Regions from separate parts of the Bacillus sp. JK74 genome, predicted to be linked through region 1. Evidence: predicted binding sites of a transcription regulator. Region 1 holds the regulator's gene; each other region holds the start of a gene.

The links. Region 1 encodes Rex, which represses fermentation and respiration genes when NADH is low (regulators of the CRP and FNR family bind a similar motif). Its sites were predicted from a motif close to TTGTGAAATATTTCACAA; they were not measured.
Region 2: a site for Rex is predicted at 1,706-1,723, ahead of ACWJJ5_RS03140 (nitrate reductase subunit alpha). Genes of this name have one in related genera too.
Region 3: a site for Rex is predicted at 2,256-2,273, ahead of ACWJJ5_RS03945 (cytochrome ubiquinol oxidase subunit I). Genes of this name have one in related genera too.

The regions. Positions count from the first base shown of each region.
Region 1 is NZ_JBSJQB010000006.1:10,258-13,536, forward strand. Features, by position in the region: gene ACWJJ5_RS16000 (ABC-F family ATP-binding cassette domain-containing protein) at 1-877, opposite strand, end outside; gene moaC (cyclic pyranopterin monophosphate synthase MoaC) at 1,017-1,529, shown strand; gene ACWJJ5_RS16010 (redox-sensing transcriptional repressor Rex) at 1,526-2,173, shown strand; gene ACWJJ5_RS16015 (twin-arginine translocase TatA/TatE family subunit) at 2,192-2,362, shown strand; gene tatC (twin-arginine translocase subunit TatC) at 2,369-3,127, shown strand; gene ACWJJ5_RS16025 (YdiK family protein) at 3,169-3,279, opposite strand, start outside.
Region 2 is NZ_JBSJQB010000001.1:609,671-612,949, forward strand. Features, by position in the region: gene ACWJJ5_RS03140 (nitrate reductase subunit alpha) at 1-1,641, opposite strand, end outside; gene ACWJJ5_RS03145 (Crp/Fnr family transcriptional regulator) at 1,818-2,294, opposite strand; gene ACWJJ5_RS03150 (YwiC-like family protein) at 2,437-3,156, shown strand; gene ACWJJ5_RS03155 (Crp/Fnr family transcriptional regulator) at 3,187-3,279, opposite strand, start outside.
Region 3 is NZ_JBSJQB010000001.1:778,553-781,831, forward strand. Features, by position in the region: gene cydB (cytochrome d ubiquinol oxidase subunit II) at 1-778, opposite strand, end outside; gene ACWJJ5_RS03945 (cytochrome ubiquinol oxidase subunit I) at 762-2,168, opposite strand; gene ACWJJ5_RS03950 (2-hydroxycarboxylate transporter family protein) at 2,671-3,279, shown strand, end outside.

The sequences.
Region 1 (3,279 bases):
GTCTGCTTTGGGCTCTTTTCGTTGTAGAAGCTCTGGCCAGATTGCGGTCGACAAAATCTTGAAGCTTGGCGATTTCGTCCTGCTGTTTTTCATACAGCTTCAGGTCTTTCTCATACTGCTCGGCTTTTTGTTCTAAATAGGCGCTGTAGTTGCCGAGGTATTTTTTGCTTTCTGTCCGGGAGACCTCGTACACTTGGCTGACGACTTTATCAAGAAAGTATCTGTCGTGGGAAACGATCAGGATTGCGCCTGAATATCCCTGTAAATAATGCTCAAGCCATGTAAGCGTATCGATGTCGAGATGGTTCGTCGGTTCATCCAGAATAAGCAGATCAGGCTGGGTCAGCAGCAGTTTTCCGAGCGCAAGCCTTGTTTTCTGACCGCCGCTCAGGCTTTGCACTTTCACGGAATCGTCAAATTTTCCGAAGCCGAGTCCGTGAAGGATAGATCGGACGTCCGCTTCATATTGGTAGCCGCCTTTATCCTTGAAATCCTGCTGAAGCCTGTCATAGGTTTTCATCAGCGTCTCAAGCTCCGCCGGGGCGGCCGTGGCCATCTTTTCTTCAATAGAGCGCATCTCTTTTTCCATTGCTTTCAGGAAATCAAAAACGCTCAGCAGTTCTTCTTTTATGGTAAGCTGGGATTCCAAGCCAGTGTGCTGGGCAAGATATCCCATCGTTAATTCTTTCGGTTTGATTAATTCACCCTTTTCATATGAAAGGTGACCTGCGATAATTTTAAGGAGAGTTGATTTGCCGGCTCCGTTTCTGCCTACTATGGCGATGCGATCCCGAGATCTGACTTCAAGCTTTATATTGTTTAAAATAGGATCAGCGCCAAAAGATTTGGATAGCTGATTAATTTGTAAGATCATCATATTATTTCACCTCTGTTATAATAAGTTAAGTGTAGCTTATCAACCTGCTGTCAGCAAACAATACATCAGAATTGGAACATTATAGGATAAGACATCAGGGAGAAAATAGTGTATGATCAGAAGTAAGGAGAGTTTAAATATGAATGGATTTTCTCATTTTAATGAAGAAGGCCGTGCCCGCATGGTGGATATAAGCGATAAATCTTCAACAGTCCGTACTGCCGCTGCGATATCCAGCGTACACATGAAACATGACGTGTACAGCAGAATCAAAAACCGCGAGATCGGAAAAGGAGACGTGCTGGCTGTCGCACAGGTGGCAGGAATTATGGCCGCAAAGCAGACGTCAGCGATTATCCCGATGTGCCACCCGCTTTCTTTAAGCAGCGTCGACATTTCATTCGGCTGGGAGGAAAAGGATTCCGAAGCCGTTCTTCATATACAGGCAAGCGTAAAAACGAAAGGGAGTACAGGTGTGGAAATGGAAGCGCTAACTTCCGCTTCAGTCTGCGCTTTGACCGTGTATGACATGTGCAAGGCGCTGGATAAAGGAATGGTCATCGGCCCGACCTGCCTCATGGAAAAAACAGGAGGCAAAAACGGTGATTTTAAAAGAGATGCATCTGAGTATAAAGTGGAGGACCAATCATGAACAAGGATCAATCAAAAATTCCACAGGCGACGGCAAAACGGCTGCCGCTTTATTATCGCTTTTTAAAGAATTTACACGCGTCAGGAAAGCAGCGCGTTTCATCAGCTGAACTGAGCGACGCGGTAAAAGTCGATTCGGCCACGATCCGCCGGGATTTTTCCTATTTCGGGGCGCTCGGCAAAAAAGGATACGGCTATAATGTGGATTACCTGCTGTCATTTTTCAGAAAAACACTGGATCAGGATGAAACGACGAACGTCATTTTGATCGGTGTCGGGAATTTAGGGACGGCGTTTCTTCACTATAATTTCACAAAAAATAATAACACAAAAATATCTATGGCTTTTGATGTGAATCAGAGTAAAATAGGAACTGAGGTAGGCGGTGTGCCTGTCTTTGATCTTGATGATTTAGAGCTTCACATAAAGGATGAACCCGTGGCGATTCTTACCGTTCCGGCGGTTGCCGCCCAGTCAATCACCGACCGGCTCGTGTCGCTCGGAATCAAGGGAATCCTTAACTTTACGCCGGCCCGTTTGAATGTGCCGGATCACATTCGAATTCATCATATAGATTTAGCAGTAGAGCTTCAATCATTGGTTTATTTCTTAAAGCATTATTCTGTTTTGGAAGAAATTGAATAGCGAAAGGAGGAGCTGCACATGATCGGTCCTGGAAGCCTGGCGGTTATCGGTGTGGTGGCGGTGATTATTTTCGGTCCGAAGAAGCTTCCCGAATTAGGAAAAGCGGCGGGGGACACGCTTCGTGAATTTAAGAACGCTACTAAGGGATTAGCCGGTGAAGAAGAGGAAAAAAAGAAAGAAGAACAGTAAGATAGGATGACGCGTATGAGAGTGAATCAAATGACGCTTGTGGAGCATATTGCCGAACTTCGGAAACGATTGCTGATTGTGGCGTTATCCTTTACGGTTTTCTTTATTGCCGGCTTTTTTCTGGCAAAACCTATCATTGTGTATCTTCAAAAAGCCGATGAAGTAAAAGAGCTCACCCTTAATGCTTTTAACCTGACGGATCCGCTGTTTATCTTTTTGCAGTTCGCGTTTATCATCGGCATCATTTTGACTTCGCCGATTATTCTCTATCAGATTTGGGCGTTTGTCAGTCCGGGTCTGTATGAGAAGGAGCGCAAAGTAACACTCAGCTATATTCCGATTTCGATCGTGCTGTTTGTCGGCGGTGTGTCGTTTTCTTATTATATTTTATTTCCGCTGGTCGTTGATTTTATGAAGCGGGTCTCGAATGACCTGGATGTCAACCAGGTAATCGGGATCACCGAGTACTTTCATTTTCTGCTGCAGCTGACGATTCCGTTCGGGCTGCTGTTTCAGATGCCGGTGCTGATCATGTTTTTAACGAGACTCGGTGTTATCACGCCGATGTTTTTATCGAAGATCAGGAAGTACGCATATTTTGTGCTGCTCGTGATCGCCGCGATGATTGCGCCGCCTGAGCTGCTGTCTCACTTGATGATTACCATTCCGCTTTGCATTTTATATGAGATCAGTATCCTGATTTCAAAAGCGGCGTATCGGAAAAGGCAGACCGACAGTGAATCTGACCAGGACGTATCAGCATAAGAAAAGCCATTTCTCAATGATGAGAAATGGCTTTTCTTTTATTATTTTTGATTTTTCTTCACTTTAAATGAGAAGGCGAACATTTTAAACGAGATGCTGATATTATAAGCGGCGAAAACCATCAGCAGTATGGAATAAAAAGACCACATGCT
Region 2 (3,279 bases), on a different contig from region 1:
GCGGTAAATCGTGTCGGAGTTGAACCAGTGGTTGATTCCCGCCCCTACGATAATCATCGATCTGCCGTCTGTATCGATCGCATTTTGAGCAAACTCCCTGGCAATCTGTATAACGGCTTCTCTTTTAATTCCCGTGATCTGTTCCTGCCAGGCAGGTGTGAACGGATGGGGATCATCATAGGATGCGGCTGATTGTCCGCCGATGCCCCGGTTCACGCCGTAGTTTGCCAATATCAAGTCAAACACGGTCGTGACGTACGTCTCTTCACCATTCAGATCCAATTTTTTAATAGGAAGATTCCGCTCAAGCACTTTGTTTCCGTCATTTGAAAAATACGGAATGCACACCGAGCCGATTTCGTCCTCTATTCCGAGCACGGTGAGACGGGGCTCGATCTGTTCCCCGGTGTCTTCGTCGATCATGTGCAGATTCCATTTCTGCTGCCCGTCCCAGCGGGAGCCCATTGTTCCTTGCGGTATGGCAAACGCACCTGTCTGTTCATTCCAGACCGCCGGCTTCCACTGATCATGCTTTGTCTGCCGCCCGATGTCTTTCGCATGCAAAAACCGCCCCGCTGTGTATACGCCATTTTCTTTTGATAAGGTGACGAGAAATGGAAAATCAGTGTATTGCTTCGCGTACTCAATAAAACGTTCCGTCTCTTGATTCACGTAAAATTCCTGCAGAATGACGTGACCCATCGCCATCGCAAGCGCCCCGTCAGTCCCTTGGCGGATACTGAGCCAGTCATCCGCGAACTTTGAGGACTCCGCAAAATCGGGACTGATTGAAATGACCTTGGCGCCTTTATAGCGGGCTTCCGCCAGAAAATGCGCATCAGGCGTTCTCGTTAACGGAACGTTGGAGCCCCATGTGATGATATAGCCTGAATTGTACCAATCACTGCTTTCCGGAACGTCCGTCTGGTCGCCCCAAATTTGCGGGGATGCCGGCGGGAGATCCGCATACCAGTCATAAAAACTGAGCATTGGGCCGCCGATTAAAGACATGAATCGCGAACCTGATGCGTGGCTGATCATGGACATCGCCGGGATCGGAGAAAAACCGACATTCCGGTCAGGCCCGTATTTCATCACTGTATACAGCAGAGAGGCTGAAATCAGCTTCAGCACTTCCGGCCATTCCGCGCGGACAAAGCCGCCTTTCCCTCTTGCCTGTTTATAGGACTTCGCTTTTTCAGGGTTTTCAACGATCGATTTCCAGGCATCCAGCGGATTTTGATGCGTCTGCAACGCTTCCCGCCACAAATTGATCAGCACACCTCGCACATATGGATATTTCACACGGAGCGGGCTGTAGATGTACCAAGAAAAACTGGCCCCCCGCGGACAGCCTCTCGGTTCGAAATCAGGCATATCCGGGCCTGTTGATGGATAATTCAAGTTTTGTCCTTCCCACGTGACAATTCCGTTTTTCACATAAATATTCCAGCTGCAAGAACCCGTGCAGTTGACGCCGTGGGTGGAGCGAACGACTTTGTCGTACTGCCATCTGTTTCTGTATACATTCTCCCAATCACGATCTTCGCTTGTCGTTTGGCTATGATGATTTGAATGATGTTCGATAGGAGAAAAATAGTTTAATCTCCTGAGCAACGGACTCATTTTCTTTTTCTTCATGATCGTTCACTCCTTCCGAGTCAGGTGATGCTATGTACACTATAAACAGAGACGGCGCATCACCTTGTGAACTATGTCACACACTCTGCTTTTTTCACAAAACGTTCACACAGAGCAGCAGGAAGGATTTTCAAACGATATAGGGACGCCCGCGTCATCAAAAAAACCGGTTCTGTTTAAGAACCGGGTTCGGCGTTTTCATCCCGTGATGTATGCAGATACCTCAAAAACAACTGATAGGAACAGAAGACATTTTGCTGAAGCATCGCCAAAAAGTTCATTTGCAGCCGCGGATGGTAAGACATCATTTGCTTAAATACGGAATATGGAATATGGAGTACCAGAATATCCGGTGAGGCATTGACTGAGATAAAAGGCGATAAAGAGAGCCCGCCTTTTTCATCAATCGGAAACACATCGCCTTTTTCCAACAGCGCAACGGTTTGTGACCCTTCAGGGAGCCTGCTGTCCGTAAAACGGATATTGCCTTTTAATACAATATAAACGGATTGTGAATGAAGAAAGGATGGAGATTGGTCAGATGAGCCGCGGATAAACGTCCCGTTTTTGAGCAAGGTTTCGACAATGGACAGAGGCACTTCATTAAACATAGGAAGTTGTTTCAGAAATAATAAATAGTCACACTGATTCATAGGAAAGCCTCCTGTGCTATTGATAGCTTTAGTGTAGCCCGATTGAGCCCGCGCGGCAGTGATGTATTTCACAGCTTGTATGATAAAGGTCACTTATCAGGAGAGTGTCTGCATTTATAATGAAATAAAAAGGAGGGTTTCGATGAAGGCGATGATTCCGAAGCAGCACGGCGCATGGGCGATGCTGCTGATTCCATTTTTACTCGGCATGGTCAAGGGAGGCCCGGTTTTCTGGCATATTCCGCTCTTTTTGGGCTGGCTGTTCCTTTACTTGACGGTTTATCCCGTTTCGCTCGCTTTGAAAAAGAAACAGCTTCAGCCTTATCAAAAGTGGATATGGTATTACGGTTTTCCAGCCTGCTGCTTTTTGATCATTTCTGTCTTTCATAAGCCGCAGCTCGTCTGGATCGGCGTTTTTTTATTGCCGCTGTTTCTCATACATACGCATTATGCCCGCCGAAAAAACGAACGGGCGCTCACGAATGATATTGCGGGTGTTCTGTTCTTTTGTTCGGGCGGGCTTGCGAGCTGCTGGCTGGGAACGGGAATCCTTGACGGCTGGGCTTGGTTTCTATTCTTGCAATCCGCTTTATTTTTTGTCGGGAGTTCTTTTTATGTGAAATCGGTCATACGGGAGAGAAAAAACAGAAGGTTTGCTTACTGGTCGTGGGGATATCACCTCTTGCTCCCCTTTTTATCGGCTCTTCTCGGGGCAGGCTGGGCGTTTCTCGCTTTTATCCCAAGCAGTCTGCGGGCCTGGTTTTTTCATGGAAGAGACTGGCAGGTGAAAACGATCGGCATTCTGGAAATCGTAAATGCCGGCTTCTTTTTCGCCGTCATGTGTATATGTATCACAAGCTGAAAAACAAGGACATCGGCTGCCCTTGTTTTTTCAGTCAATATTGCAGATCTCAAGCGGACAATTTTCACACTCGATCTCGCATCGTAAATAGTCCCGCTTGTGCAAAATAATTTTTCCGGTTTC
Region 3 (3,279 bases), on a different contig from region 1:
CGGTCATACCGAATGCCCAGCCGTCTTTTTTCTTGCTCATGAACACAACAGCAAGAACGTTGCAGATGACAATCAGCACGAATACCGGAATCGTGATGTTTGCCCGGCGTGTAAACATATCCGTATCGTATGCAGACATCGCAAAGAAAGCAAGTACAACAAGAAAGATAACACCGATTACGCGTTTTGCCATTTTTCTCGCACGCTCTTGTAAATCACCGATCGTGCGCAGTGTGACAAACATTAAACCGTGCAGGAATGAAAGAAGGGTGACGGCTGCTCCGCCAAGGACGGAATACACGTTCACAATATCTGAGAAACCCGCATGCATATTCATATGGCCGTCAATCGGCATGCCGCGGAACAAGCTTGTGAAGATCAGGCCGAATACAAACGGCGGGATAAGGCTGCCGAAGAAAATCACCCAGTCCCATGTTTTGACCCATTTTAAATGATTCACTTTTCCGCGGAATTCAAACGCCACCCCGCGGCCCATTAAAGCAAGAAGGATGATGATAAACGGAATATAATATCCGCTCAGCATCGTCGCATACCAGTTCGGGAATGCCGCGAAGATCGCTCCCGTACCTGTCAGCAGCCATACCTCATTCGCATCCCAGAACGGGCCGATGGTGTTAATCAGCACTCTGCGTTCTAATTCATTATGGCCAAGAAATCGGGTCGAAATGCCGACACCGAAATCAAAACCTTCTAAAAAGAAAAATCCGACAAACAAAACTGAAACGAGTACAAACCAAAGATCATGAAGTGACCCCATGGTAGACCTCCTGACTGAACGGATCCGTTGATACAGGAACATCCTTGTGATCATCATGGTCCGCACCTTTTTTAATTTCACGAACGAATAGGAAGACAAGCAGCGAGCCTAAAATCAAGTACATGACGCCGAAACCGATAATTGAAAACAGCAGAGATCCCGTCGTTACGTTAGGCGAAACGGATTGTGCGGTTGTCATTTGCCCCATAACCGTCCACGGCTGGCGGCCGATTTCAGTCATAATCCATCCGGCAGAGTTCGCAATGAACGGGAATGCGATCAGTGCGATCATGCCCCGTAAATACCACTTGCTCGTATGAAGCTTTTTGCGGCGGTTCAGAATAAAGCCTGCAATCGCGGCAAAAATCATAAGCGCGCCCGCTCCCGCCATAATGCGGAAACTCCAGAACGTCGTTTTGACAGGCGGGATATAGTCGCCTTTTCCGTACGTTTTTTCATATTCTTTTTGAAGTGTTTTCATCCCTTTCACACTGCCGCTGAACTTCTGGTAAGCCAAGTAGCTCAGTGCGTAAGGAATTGAAATTTCTGATGTGTTTTTTTCTTTATTCGTATCAATATTCGCAAAAGCCGTCCACGCGGCAGGATCACCGCTGTCATCCCAAAGCGCTTCACTGGCGGCCATTTTCATCGGCTGCGATTCCATTAAATGTTCAGCCTGCATGTGTCCGCTGAACGCAACACCGATACCGGCGATCAGACCGACAATCATCGAAAGCTTAAAAGATTTATGGAAGAAAGGCACTTCTTTTTTCTTCAATAATTTAAATGCGCTGACACCGGCGATAAAGAAAGCCCCCGTCGCAAGCGCTCCGAAAATGACGTGAGGGAATTCAACCCAAAGCTGAGGGTTTGTCAAAAGCGCTCCGAAGTCATTCATTTCCGCGCGGCCGTTTTTAATCGTAAAGCCTACCGGCTCCTGCATGAATGAGTTTGCCGTCAAAATCCAGAAAGATGACATAATCGTTCCGAAGGATACAAGCCAAATGCAAAGCAAATGCACTTTTTTAGATAAACGGTCCCAGCCGAAAATCCATAATCCGATAAAAATAGACTCCATAAAAAACGCCAAAAGCGCTTCAATTGCAAGCGGAGCCCCAAATACGTCCCCGACAAAACGGGAATAATCAGACCAGTTCAATCCGAACTGGAATTCCTGAAGAATCCCTGTGACGACGCCGACAGCAAAGTTAATTAAAAAGAGATGCCCCCAAAATTTAGCCATTTTGAGATAGGTCTCTTGTTTTTTGACAACATAAAGCGTCTCCATCAAAGCAACCATAAACACAAGCCCGATAGACATAGGCACAAACAAGAAGTGAAACAATGTTGTAGATGCAAATTGAATGCGGGCTAATACCAACTCACTCATGATGTTTTTCCTCCAATCTGGTAAATTGCTCAACATTTCACAAACATAGCGGAATCATTGCTCGGTATTTCACAAAAAATGATATATTTGCTCAATGTTTCACAAATTCGTCAAAACTATTGAAATATCAGCCTGTACACCCTGGGGGTCAGCGGCTGTCATAGAAATGATTCAATATCATTACTTTACAACGATTCAGCCCAAAAAAAAAGATCAATATACCTAAAATCAGGCTGAAATTGTGACTGATTATTGTCGGATTTGTAGAGATTTTATGTCAGCACCTAGGATATTTGTCCCTTTGTTATCGTACCTCTTTTTTATTCGTGTGGCGAACAAAATGCTTTTCTCGTCGAAAAAGCCCGCCAAATCGCCGTTTTGAGAAAGAAAATGTGAAGAAAGCATGCCCTCTAGTAAATTCATAATATATGAACAATTTAAATTTTTTAGTATACTTTAAATGGGGATATTTTTTCACTACATAACGACTGGGGGAACAAGCATGGGAGAACTTCAACCAAAATTGCAAACGGATTCAATCCAAAAACAGGAACGGACTGATAACTGGTTTGCCAGAGCAATGAATATAAGAATCGGCATTATTCCTCTTCCTATCTATATCCTGCTTTTCTTGCTTATTACGGTGTTTGTCATGAGCCGTGATGTAAAAAGCGACATTCTGACATCAATTGCCGTCATGAGTTTTTTCGGATTTACCTTCGGCCAGATCGGAAAATCCATTCCGATCGTGCGGTCCATCGGCGGCCCTGCGATTCTCGCAACCTTTATTCCATCCGCTGTCGTCTACTACCACCTGCTTCCGAAAGACATTATTACTTCAACAACAGAATTCACGGAAAGCTCCAACTTTCTCTATCTATTTATTGCCGGTATCGTCGTCGGCAGTATTCTCGGGATGAAAAGAGAGACGCTCGTCAAAGCTTTCGTTAAGATTTTTATTCCGCTGATCGCCGGTTCGATCGCGGCCGCCATCGTCGGCTTATGTGTCGGGACGCTGCTCGGGCTCGGCTTTCAGCACACGCTGCTTTATATCGTCGTTCCGATTATGGCGGGGGGTGTCGGTGAAGGCGCGATTCCTTTATCCATCGGC